2 regions of the Sinorhizobium terangae genome follow, and region 2 is predicted to be linked to the other one. Evidence: riboswitches for the same ligand, from Rfam matches in the RefSeq annotation. Region 2 holds a riboswitch; the other holds the start of a gene.
What was found. Region 2 has a riboswitch for S-adenosylmethionine ahead of metA (homoserine O-acetyltransferase MetA). Riboswitches for the same ligand answer to the same signal wherever they lie in the genome.
Positions count from the first base shown of each region.

Region 1: another riboswitch for S-adenosylmethionine. It lies ahead of QA637_RS00730 (O-succinylhomoserine sulfhydrylase); the one in region 2 lies ahead of metA (homoserine O-acetyltransferase MetA).

Region 1 covers NZ_CP121659.1:149,528-154,943, reverse strand. The annotation lists gene QA637_RS00745 (transporter substrate-binding domain-containing protein) at 1-379, opposite strand, end outside; tRNA gene QA637_RS00740 (tRNA-Gly) at 552-626, opposite strand; gene QA637_RS00735 (2'-deoxycytidine 5'-triphosphate deaminase) at 733-1,830, opposite strand; SAM riboswitch at 1,905-1,983, shown strand; gene QA637_RS00730 (O-succinylhomoserine sulfhydrylase) at 2,027-3,211, shown strand; gene QA637_RS00725 (CDP-alcohol phosphatidyltransferase family protein) at 3,263-3,877, opposite strand; gene apaG (Co2+/Mg2+ efflux protein ApaG) at 3,988-4,380, shown strand; gene QA637_RS00715 (Hsp33 family molecular chaperone) at 4,456-5,416, opposite strand, start outside.
Region 2 covers NZ_CP121659.1:3,358,017-3,363,432, forward strand. The annotation lists gene QA637_RS15920 (vWA domain-containing protein) at 1-394, opposite strand, end outside; gene metA (homoserine O-acetyltransferase MetA) at 401-1,327, opposite strand; SAM riboswitch at 1,389-1,466, opposite strand; gene QA637_RS15930 (AAA family ATPase) at 1,655-2,494, opposite strand; gene QA637_RS15935 (RidA family protein) at 2,540-2,920, opposite strand; gene leuD (3-isopropylmalate dehydratase small subunit) at 2,933-3,538, opposite strand; gene QA637_RS15945 (hypothetical protein) at 3,629-3,874, opposite strand; gene QA637_RS15950 (HpcH/HpaI aldolase/citrate lyase family protein) at 4,036-4,935, shown strand; gene QA637_RS15955 (DUF1737 domain-containing protein) at 4,932-5,138, shown strand; gene QA637_RS15960 (ubiquinone biosynthesis hydroxylase) at 5,344-5,416, opposite strand, start outside.

The DNA.
Region 1 (5,416 bases), 760 kb from region 2:
GGCGCAGCTCCGGGCGAACTGCGATGCCCGCGGCGACGGCCTCCCCCTGGCCTTGTTCCAACGCCGGGATGAGTTCCGCATAGGTCACCGCCTGAATCTGGCATTTGTCCTCGATCTCGAGCTCGCGGCAGATTTCGCGGGCGAGATCGACATGGAAGCCGGAAAGCTTGCCCGATTGGTCGATGAAATTGAACGGCGGGAAATCGACTGTCGTCAGAAAACGAAGCCGCGCGAGTCCGGTCAGGTCCGGTCGGGCGATGCGTTCGCGGGCGTCGAAGAGGAGGGGCAGATCCCGCGATTGCGCGAGCACCGGTTCGGCGATGAGGAAGGCGCAGAGCGCGAGGATTCCGCAAATTCGTAGACTCAGGGCACGCGTCATTGCGATCCGATACTTGACGATCCGACACTGGGAGCCGCGGCCTGGAAACACGCGGATTCGATTTGGTTTTCCAGAGATTATCAAGATGTTGTCCGACTGGCTACAGGAACCTTGACGAGACGGGCAGGCGCCACTCCGGAAGTTCCTTCATCGTTACAAGGGACAGAAGAAGTGGAGCGGGTGATCGGGATCGAACCGACGACATCAAGCTTGGGAAGCTGGCGTTCTACCACTGAACTACACCCGCGACAGAAGCGGAAATTTCATCAACGGCCGCGTTCTGTCAAGCGCCTACAGCGTCGTGCGTCCTATTAGACGCACAAAAGGTCGCTGTAGCGCCGTGAATCGCTGCATCACTCGGCGCGAAAATGCTTGGAAAGCTTCAGGCCTTGCGCCTGATAGTTCGAGCCGAGGTCGAGGCCATAGAGACCTTCCGGCCGCTCCATCATGTGCTCGTAGACGAGGCGGCCGACGATCTGCCCGTGCTCCAGAATGAACGGCACTTCGTGGCTGCGCACCTCCAGCACCGCCCGACTGCCGCTGCCGCCGGCCGACGCGTGCCCGAAGCCAGGATCGAAGAAGCCGGCATAGTGAACGCGGAACTCGCCGACCAGAGGATCGAAGGGCGTCATTTCGGCCGCGTAGAGCGGCGGAACATGGACGGCCTCCCGCGAGACGAGGATATAGAACTCGTCCGGATCGAGGATCAGATCGTCGCGGCCGCGGCTGTAAAGCGGCTCCCAGAAGTCGAAGACCGGGTGTTCCGCCTTCTTGTCGACATCGACCACCGAGGTGTGGTGCTTGCCGCGGTAGCCGATGAGGCCGTCCGGACCAGTGCCCTTGAGATCGATCGAGAGCGCAATGCCGCCGCCGGTGACGTTGGGCCGCTCGCTCGCCACGAGCACATCGCTTTCGTGCAGCGCCAGCAACTCCTGTTCAGAGAGCACGGCATGCCCGACACGGAAGCGGATTTGCGACAGGCGGGAGCCGCGCCTGACGACGATCGGAAAGGTGCGCGGGCTGATCTCCAGATAGAGCGGGCCGCTGTAGCCGGCGGGGATCTTGTCGAATTCCTGTGCCCTGTCGGTGATGACGCGCGTGAAGATATCGAGGCGGCCGGTGGAGCTCTTCGGATTGGCGGAGGCCGACATGTTCTCCGGTAGTGCGAGGCTCTCCATCAGTGGCACGATATAGACGCAACCGGTCTCCAGCACCGCGCCGTCGGTGAGGTCAATGACATGCAATTTCAGGCGATCGAGCTTATCCGCGACAAGGTGGGCCGGGCCGGGCATGAAGCTCGCCCGAACGCGAAACGCCTTGGCGCCGAGGCGCAGATCAAGGCTTGCCGGCTGGATCTGGTCCTCATCCAGCGGCCTCTCGCTTTTCAAGCGCCCCGAGGCAAACAGCGCCGCAATCGCGCGGTCGGCCAAAATCCCTGTCTCGCGAGCCATACCGATCCTCATTCCAGTTGCCAGACAAAACCAAACTCCGGGAATTGACGCAAGCACGCCCAGGCAGTATTGGAGCTTTATCCCGTGGTGATTTGGCCGGTCGGCTTGCAGCCACGTTAAACAAGTAGCTAAAAAGGCCGGGTGTCAAACCGGCCCGTTTCGCGGCCGGTTTTTTTGTTTTGAAAGTGATTGTCGCATGAGCAAGACCTGGCGCCCGGCAACCCAACTCGTCCACGGCGGAACCCTCCGTTCGCAGTACGGCGAGACCTCCGAAGCGATCTTTCTGACACAGGGTTTCGTCTACGAAACATCCGAAGCGGCCGAAGCCCGTTTCAAGGGCGAGACCGACGGCTTCATCTATGCGCGCTACGGCAGTCCGACCAACGACATGTTCGAAAAGCGCATGTGCATGCTCGAAGGGGCCGAAGACGCCCGCGCCACCGCCTCCGGCATGGCCGCCGTTGCCTCGGCGATCCTCTGCCAGGTGAAGGCCGGCGATCACATCGTCGCCGCCCGCGCGCTTTTCGGCTCGTGCCGCTGGGTCGTGGAAACGCTCGCGCCCAAATACGGCGTCGAATGCACGCTCGTCGATGGCCGCGATCTCGCAAACTGGGAGAAGGCGGTGCGCCCGAACACCAAGGTCTTCTTCTTGGAGAGCCCGACCAACCCGACGCTCGAAGTGATCGACATCGCCGGCGTCGCGAAACTCGCCGATCAGGTGGGCGCCAAGCTGGTCGTCGACAACGTTTTTGCAACTCCCCTCTTCCAGAAGCCGCTGGAGCTCGGCGCCCATGTGGTCGTCTACTCCGCCACCAAGCACATTGACGGCCAAGGCCGCTGCCTTGGCGGCGTCGTGCTTTCCAGCAAGGAATGGATCGACGAAAACCTGCACGATTATTTCCGCCATACGGGCCCGGCGATGTCGCCGTTCAATGCCTGGACATTGCTCAAGGGCGTCGAGACGCTTCCCTTGCGCGTGAAGCAGCAGACCGAAAGCGCCCGCCTGATCGCCGACTTTCTGGCCGAGCAGCCGCAGGTCGGCCGTGTCATCTATCCCGGCCGCAAGGACCATCCGCAGGCGGATATCATCGCCAAGCAGATGAGCGGCGGTTCGACGCTGGTGGCGTTCGAACTGAAGGGCGGCAAGGAGGCAGCCTTCGCGCTTCAGAACGCATTGGAAATCATCCGGATCTCCAACAATCTCGGCGACTCCAAGAGCCTGATCACCCATCCGGCGACAACAACTCACAAGAACCTTACGGAGGAAGCTCGCGCCGAACTCGGCATTTCCTCCGGCACCGTGCGCTTCTCCGCCGGCATCGAGGACAGTGAGGATCTCATCGAGGATTTCGCCCGCGCCTTGAGAAGCGTGAAGGCGTAACTATAGCAGGCCCCGTTTTGTTAATGCCGCCCGTGCATGCACGGGCGGTTTTTATTGCGGATCGAAGAAGCTGAGGCGGGCAAGAACGATCCGCGATACGGCCGTGTAAAGGCAGACGACCGCGAATACTGCCGCGAGAGGCGGGAACCACCCGGGAAACAGGCAGAAGGCCAGAAAAACAACGATGGTCTCGGTCGCTTCGGCGAGCCCTGTCGTGAAATAGAGCGACTTTGCTCCGCGCACGCTGGTCGTCATCGCGCGCTTCTCGGCCATGATGGAATAGGCGAGAAAGCTCGATCCGTTGACATAAAAGGAGAAAAGCAGAAATGCGCCGGCAAGGGCGTTCGCAGCTGGATCCGCGACGATGAAGGCGAGCGGGATTGCGCCATAGAAGGCGAAGTCGAGGACGATATCGAGAAATCCGCCGAAATCCGTGCCGTGGCTGGCGCGTGCGACGGCTCCGTCGAGACCGTCGCACAGACGGCTGAGCAGGATCATGACGGCTCCGGCGAGATAGAACCGGTATGCTATGAGACCGGCGGCCGCCAGTCCGAGACCGAGACCGAAAAACGTGATGGTGTCGGCCTTTACGCCGCGCTTGACCAGAGCGGCGCCGAGCCGGTCAAGGAGCGGATCAAGCTGCCTGCGCACCGCACCGTCGAGCATGGATCTCGGCTCCGCCTAATTTGAATGGGCCTCGTGCAATCTTGCTGTTATTCTTGCCGAAACCATATTGCAGTAGAATACCCAAATAGATTTGGCATAGGGTGTTGCACATGTATCGTGCCCTGACTCGCGACATCGAGGTCACCGTCGAACCGTACTATCTGGAAGAACAGTCGGATCCGGACGATAGCCGCTATGTTTGGGGCTATCGCATCGTGATATCAAACCATTCAGACATCACCGTTCGCCTGATGACCCGTTACTGGCACATTACCGACGAGAACGGCCAGGTGGACGAAGTGAGTGGCCCCGGCGTGATCGGCGAGCAGCCTCTGCTCAATCCCGGCGACACTTACGAATATTCCTCCGGTTGCCCGCTGGATACCCCCTCGGGCGTCATGTTCGGCCACTACAGCATGGAGGCCGAAGACGGGGAGACCTTCAACGTGGCGATCCCCGCCTTCTCGCTCGATTCACCCGGGCTTGTCCGCACCCTGAACTGAGGGTGCGGCTCCTACAGCGGCGCGCGTCTTACCAGACGCGCCAAGGACGCTTTAGCACCTCAGTCGAGGCGCGCCTCACTGGGAGCGCACTTCGCTCGCCTCGAAGCGATAGGTGGTGGAGCAGAACTCGCACGTCACATTGATCACGCCGTCCTCGATGCTGTTCTCGATATCGTCGCGGTCGAGCCCGGCCAATACTCCTCGGATCTTCTCGCGCGAGCAGCTGCAGCGATCAAAGACCGCTTGCGGCTGATAGACGCGGACCCCGCGCTCGTGGAACAGGCGATAGAGCAGTCTTTCCGTCCCGACGGTCGGGTCGGTCAGCTCGTCGGTATCGATCGTTTCGACCATCACCTTGGCTTCGGACCAGAGATCGTCCTCCTCGAAGAGATGGATGGCCTCCCCCTCATCGCCATCGCCACCCGGAAGGTCCGGCTGGCGCATGCGTTCAGGTGCGTCCGGCAGGAACTGGGCAACCATACCGCCGGCGCGCCAGCGGTGCCGCGGCTTTCCGTCCTCGTCGCGATCGAGAAGCTCGGCGACACCAAGGCGCACCTTGGTCGGAATCTGCTCCGACTGACGGAAATAGGCGCCAGCGATGTCCTCAAGCGTTGCACCGTCGAGTTCGACAATGCCCTGGTAGCGCTGCATATGAGCGCCCTGGTCAATGGTGAAGGCAAGGACACCCTTGCCAAGGAGCTCATGAGGCTCTGTGCGTCCATCCTGCTCGGCTGCAGCCAGAGCTTCCTGGCTGTAACGAGCATAGGCGCGGACTCGGTCCGGGGTGGAAAAATCGGCGACGACAAGATCGACCGGACCATCACCCTGGGTCTGAACGATCAGCTTGCCCTCGAACTTCAGCGAAGTGCCAAGCAGTACCGTCAGCACCACTGTTTCAGCGACCAGACGAGCCACCGGCAGCGGATAATTGTGCCGCTCCAGGATGGCATCGAGCATCGGTCCGAGTTGCACGGCGCGTCCGCGCACATCGAGCCCCTCGACGTGGAAAGGCACGACATGGTCGTCACCGGCAAAA
Region 2 (5,416 bases):
AGCCGCCCTGATGGCGGCCGGTCTGCTCCGCAAGCCGCTGGCGCAGCGTTTCCATCAGCTTGTCGAAGCCGCCGAGCGCCTCGACGAGCTTCTTCTCCTCCTCTGTCAGGTATTTCTCGGCAAGTTTCTTCAACCACTCCTCGGGAATGATTGCCTCACCAAAGGCCTCCGATGGGGAAACCGCTTCCAGACCGGCAAAACAATGCCGGAACACCCTGTCGAACCGGTCAATGTGGCGCTCGTCCTTCACCAGCGCTGCGCGGGCGAGGAAATAGAAGGCCTCGACGTCGAAGGTCGCGATTCCCGTCTCCATTCCCTCGATCAAAGACAGGAACTCCCGGAGCGTCACCGGGACTTTCGCGGCCTTCAATTCGAGGAAGAAGGGGATGAACATCGAGGCTCAATGGTCTCCCGTGCCGATCTTTTCGAGCTCGTAGGGCGTCGTCTGGTACATCTCGTTGATCCAGTTGCCGAAAAAGAGATGCGCGTGGCTGCGCCAGCGGTTCTGCGGCGGCAGGTCCGCATCATTGTGCGGGAAATAATCGTGCGGCAGCTTGATCGGCACGCCGGCATCCACGTCGCGGAAATATTCGTCCGACAAGGAGGTCGAATCATACTCCACGTGGTTGAACATATAGAGCCGGTTGCCTTTCTTCTCGTGCACCAGGCAGACGCCCATCTCCTTCGATTCCATCAGGATTTCGAGCTCCGGCACGCGGTCGATGTCGGCGCGGCGCACCTCGGTCCAGCGTGAAACCGGCACGGCGAAATCGTCGGAAAATCCGTTCAGATAGACCGAGGAGGGTTTCAGGTTCTGGTGGCGGTAGACGCCGAAGGCCTTTTCCTTGAGCGGGTGTTTCGGAATGCCGTGGAAATGGTAGATCGCCGCCATCGCGCCCCAGCAGACGTTCATCGTCGAATGTACGTTCGTCGCCGTCCAGTCGAAGATGCGCTGCAGTTCCTTCCAGTAGGTGACGTCCTCGTATTCGAGCGTCTCGACCGGCGCGCCAGTGATGATGAAGCCGTCGAACTTGCGGCCCTTCACCTCCTCCCAGGTCTCGTAGAAGGCGAGCAGGTGATCCTCGGGCGTGTTCTTCGGCCGGTGGCCGTTGACGCGGACCAGCGTCAGCTCGACCTGCAGCGGCGTCGCGCCGATCAACCGCGCCATCTGGATCTCGGTCTTGATCTTGTTCGGCATGAGGTTCAGGAGCCCGATCTGAAGCGGGCGGATGTCCTGACGGATCGCCACGGTCTCGGTCATCACCCGCACGCCCTCATGCACAAGGGTTTCGAAGGCGGGCAGCGTATCGGGAATCTTGATGGGCATGGGGTCCACTCGATCAATACAAAAAAACCGGCGGCGAGATGATCGCGACCGGTCCTTGGAAATCCACTTTTCCTCGGCCCTTTAGCGATTTCTTTAACGTGGCTGCAAGCCGGCCGGCCAAATCACCACGGTTTGTTTGATAGCGCGGTAAGTGGCTGGCGGTCAATGAAAAACGATTCGGCTCCGTCGCGGCCGCCCCTCATCCGGCCTACCGGCCACCTTCTCCCCGCAAGCGGGGCGAAGGAGACTCGCGGCACCCTCTTAAGTCCCTCGCCCCGCTTGCAGGGAGAGGGTTAGGGTGAGGGGCAAAGGTAGGTACCATATGGATCATCCGTCGCGGCGCGCCATGAAGGCCAGGCGCTCGAAGAGATGTACATCCTGCTCGTTCTTCAACAGCGCCCCGTGCAGCTTCGGCAGCATTGTTTTTGGGTCGGCGCGCAGATCCGCCGGATCGATCTCGTCGGCGACCAGCAGCCGAATCCAGTCGAGCGCCTCGGAGGTCGAGGGTTTCTTCTTCAGCCCCGGCACTTCGCGGATGCCGTAGAAGGCGGTGAGTGCCGCCGACAGCAGCGTCTTGCGGATGCCTGGGTAGTGCACCTCGACGATGCGCGCCAGCGTCTCGGCATCGGGGAAGCGGATGTAATGGAAGAAGCAGCGGCGCAAAAAGGCGTCCGGCAGTTCCTTCTCGTTGTTGGAGGTGATGATGACGATCGGCCGGTGCCGCGCGTGGATCGTTTCGCCGGTCTCGTAGACGTGGAACTCCATCCGGTCGAACTCCTGCAGGAGGTCGTTCGGGAACTCGATGTCCGCCTTGTCGATCTCGTCGATCAGCAGCACGGTTTTCCGCGGCGCCTCGAAAGCCTGCCAGAGCTTGCCCTTGCGAATGTAGTTCTTCACGTCATTGACGCGGAGATCGCCAAGCTGGCTGTCGCGCAGCCGCGAGACGGCGTCGTATTCGTAAAGCCCCTGCTGCGCCTTGGTCGTCGACTTGACGTTCCACTCGATGAGATCGAGACCGAGGGCGGCCGCGATTTGGCGTGCAAGCTCGGTCTTGCCGGTGCCGGGCTCGCCCTTGACGAGAAGCGGACGCTCCAGCCGGATTGCCGCGTTGACGGCGATCATCAGGTCCTTGTCGGCGATATAGTCGGCCGTGCCTTCGAACTGCATGGGCTTCTCTTCGGTCTCTCTACGCTCAGTTGGAGAGCACAGGCTTCACCCGCGAAGCGCCGTAACCTCGATCTCGATCAGCATTTCCGGGCGGATGAGATCGCAGACGATCATCGTCGCCGCCGGGCGGATGTCGCCGAACATCTCGCCGAAGATCGGAAAGACCCGGTCGGCAAAGCTCGCGTCCGTGACGTAGTAATGGTTGCGCACGACATCCGAAAGCGAGAATCCGGCCTCCTTCAAGGCGCCCTCGATCGTCTTCAGGCAGTTGCGCGCCTGTTCCTCCACCGTCTCCGGCATCGTCATGGTCGCATAGTCATAACCGGTCGTACCGGAGACGAAGCACCAGTCCCCCTTGACGACGGCACGCGAATAGCCTGCCGTCTTTTCGAAAGGGGAACCGGATGAGATGAGCTTGCGCGTCATGGGCGCCCGCGCTTACGCCCAGGGGCGCGATGCGGCGTTTTTCTGCTCGAAGCTATCGATGGCGCTCGCCTTCTCCAGCGTCAGGCCGATGTCGTCGAGGCCGTTCAGAAGGCAATGGCGTTTGAAAGCATCGACCTCGAACTTGACCGAACCGCCGTCGGGGCCGGTGATTTCCTGTGCTTCCAGATCGACCGAAAGCACGGCGTTCGAGCCGCGGTTGGCATCGTCCATCAGTTTGTCGAGGTCGGCCTGGCTGACGACGATCGGCAGTATGCCGTTCTTGAAACAGTTGTTGTAGAAGATGTCGGCGAACGAGGTCGAAATAACGCAGCGGATGCCGAAATCCAGGAGCGCCCATGGCGCATGCTCGCGCGAGGAGCCGCAGCCGAAATTGTCGCCGGCAACGAGGATCTTGGCGTTCTGGTAGGCCGGCTTGTTGAGCACGAAATCCGGATTCGGCGTGCCGTCCTCGTTATAGCGGGCTTCGGCGAAAAGTCCCTTGCCAAGGCCGGTGCGCTTGATCGTCTTCAGGTAGTCCTTCGGAATGATCATGTCCGTGTCGATGTTGACGACGGGCAGGGGCGCAGCGACGCCGGTGAGCTTGACGAACTTTTCCATGACTTTGGCCTTCGATTTCAGCGGAAACGTTGGAAGAGCGTTTAGAGCAGTTTCGCGCCGAAATGAAGGAAAATCTGCGTTTGCGAGACGTCACAGATCGATGATCGTGCCGCGTCCGTCATTCCAGATCCGCATTTCGCGCCGTTCTCCGGTCGGATTCACCCGGGCGTGCGCAGGCGCGGGCTTGCCATTGAGCCTTGCGGCGATGGCGCTGCCGATCGCAACGACGGCGGCGATGCCGGCCAGAGCCACGGCAAGCGATGCGGTGAAGACGAGAGCTGCCAAGGTAATGGCAATGGCTGCGGTCGTCAGGAGAACAGAGCGAATGCTTTGCATGATCTTCAACCTTTCTGACATGCGATGTGGGAGCTCAATGCGCCTCTTGCAAGAGGTTGCCCACTTCAAAGTGTCGCAGCGACCTTGGCGCGCCCAATTGCACGCGCGGCGCTGCAGTCGCTCGTCTTGCGTAACAATCGAAAGGCGGGCACAACGGTTCCATGACAACTGTTATCGCCCATCATCATCCCGCTCGCCTGCGTCGCTCCGTGCTTTGCGTTCCGGCCGACAATGCTCGCGCCCTGGCAAAGGTGCGGCAGCTTGCCGCCGACGCCGTGATCTTCGACCTGGAGGATGCCGTCGCTCCCGAACACAAGGGCGAAGCGCTTGTCCGGCATCTTTCGAAGCACAGGCCCGATTGTGAGGTGGTCATTCGCATCAATGCGCTGGGATCAGGCTTCGGCCAGATGGATCTCACCGCCGCAGTTGCCGCCGGTCCCGACGCCATCCTTCTGCCGAAGGTCGAGAGCCCGTCGGACATCCAGGCGGCCGTCGACTGGCTTGGCGAAAATGATGCGCCTGAAAGCCTCAGGCTCTGGGCGATGATCGAAACGCCGCGCGGCCTGCTCAATGTTGCGGCAATCGCCGAGACCGGCCGCACCTTCGGCGGCAGGCTCGACTGCTTCGTCGTCGGGCTCAACGATCTCGGGAAGGACACAGGCGTTCCCGCGAATCCCGGCCGCGCCTATCTGGTGCCCTGGCTGATGCAGATCCTGCTCGCAGCGCGCGGCAGCGGGCTTGATGTCATCGATGCGGTCTACAACGATTTCCGCGACGCGGACGGTTTTGAGGCCGAATGCCGCCAGGGGCGCGACATGGGCTATGACGGCAAGATGCTCATTCACCCGGCCCAGATCGGTCCGGCGAACGAGCATTTCGGCGTCGATCAGGCGGCAGTCGAGGAGGCACGCGCGATCATCGCCGCCTTCGACCTTCCGGAAAACGCCGACAAGGGCGTGATCAATCTCCACGGCCGCATGGTCGAGCGGCTGCATCTCGACCAGGCCCTGAAACTCGCCGCCAAGGCGGACATGATCGAAAGACGAAAGGCAAAACCTTGAAACTCTACCGCTTCCTCACCGGCCCTGACGACGCCTCCTTCTGCCACAAGGTCACGGCGGCGTTGAACCAGGGATGGATGCTGCATGGTCCGCCGACCTACGCCTTCAATGCCGACACCCAGCACATGCAGTGCGGCCAGGCGGTAGTGAAGGAGGTGGCAGGCAAGGACTATCACCCGGACATGAAGCTATCGGAGCAGTGAGCAATCATTGGCACTGAGTAGTTGCCCCTCACCCTCTCCCCGCGAGGGGGGCGAGGGGGGGGACGGGAGCTTGCCGTTTGCTCTCCTCCCGTGATCGCTGCAGACAGGTGCCGCGCGTCTCATTCGCCCCGCCTGCGGGGAGAAGGTGGCCGGCAGGCCGGATGAGGGCTTACACGCGAAAGAACTTCTTGTAGTCCAAGATCGTTCAGATCTGCTGGCCCGCAAGCAGGCGCGGGTCGCGCTCGCCGGCCACACCGGCCGCCTGGCGGATGAAGAAA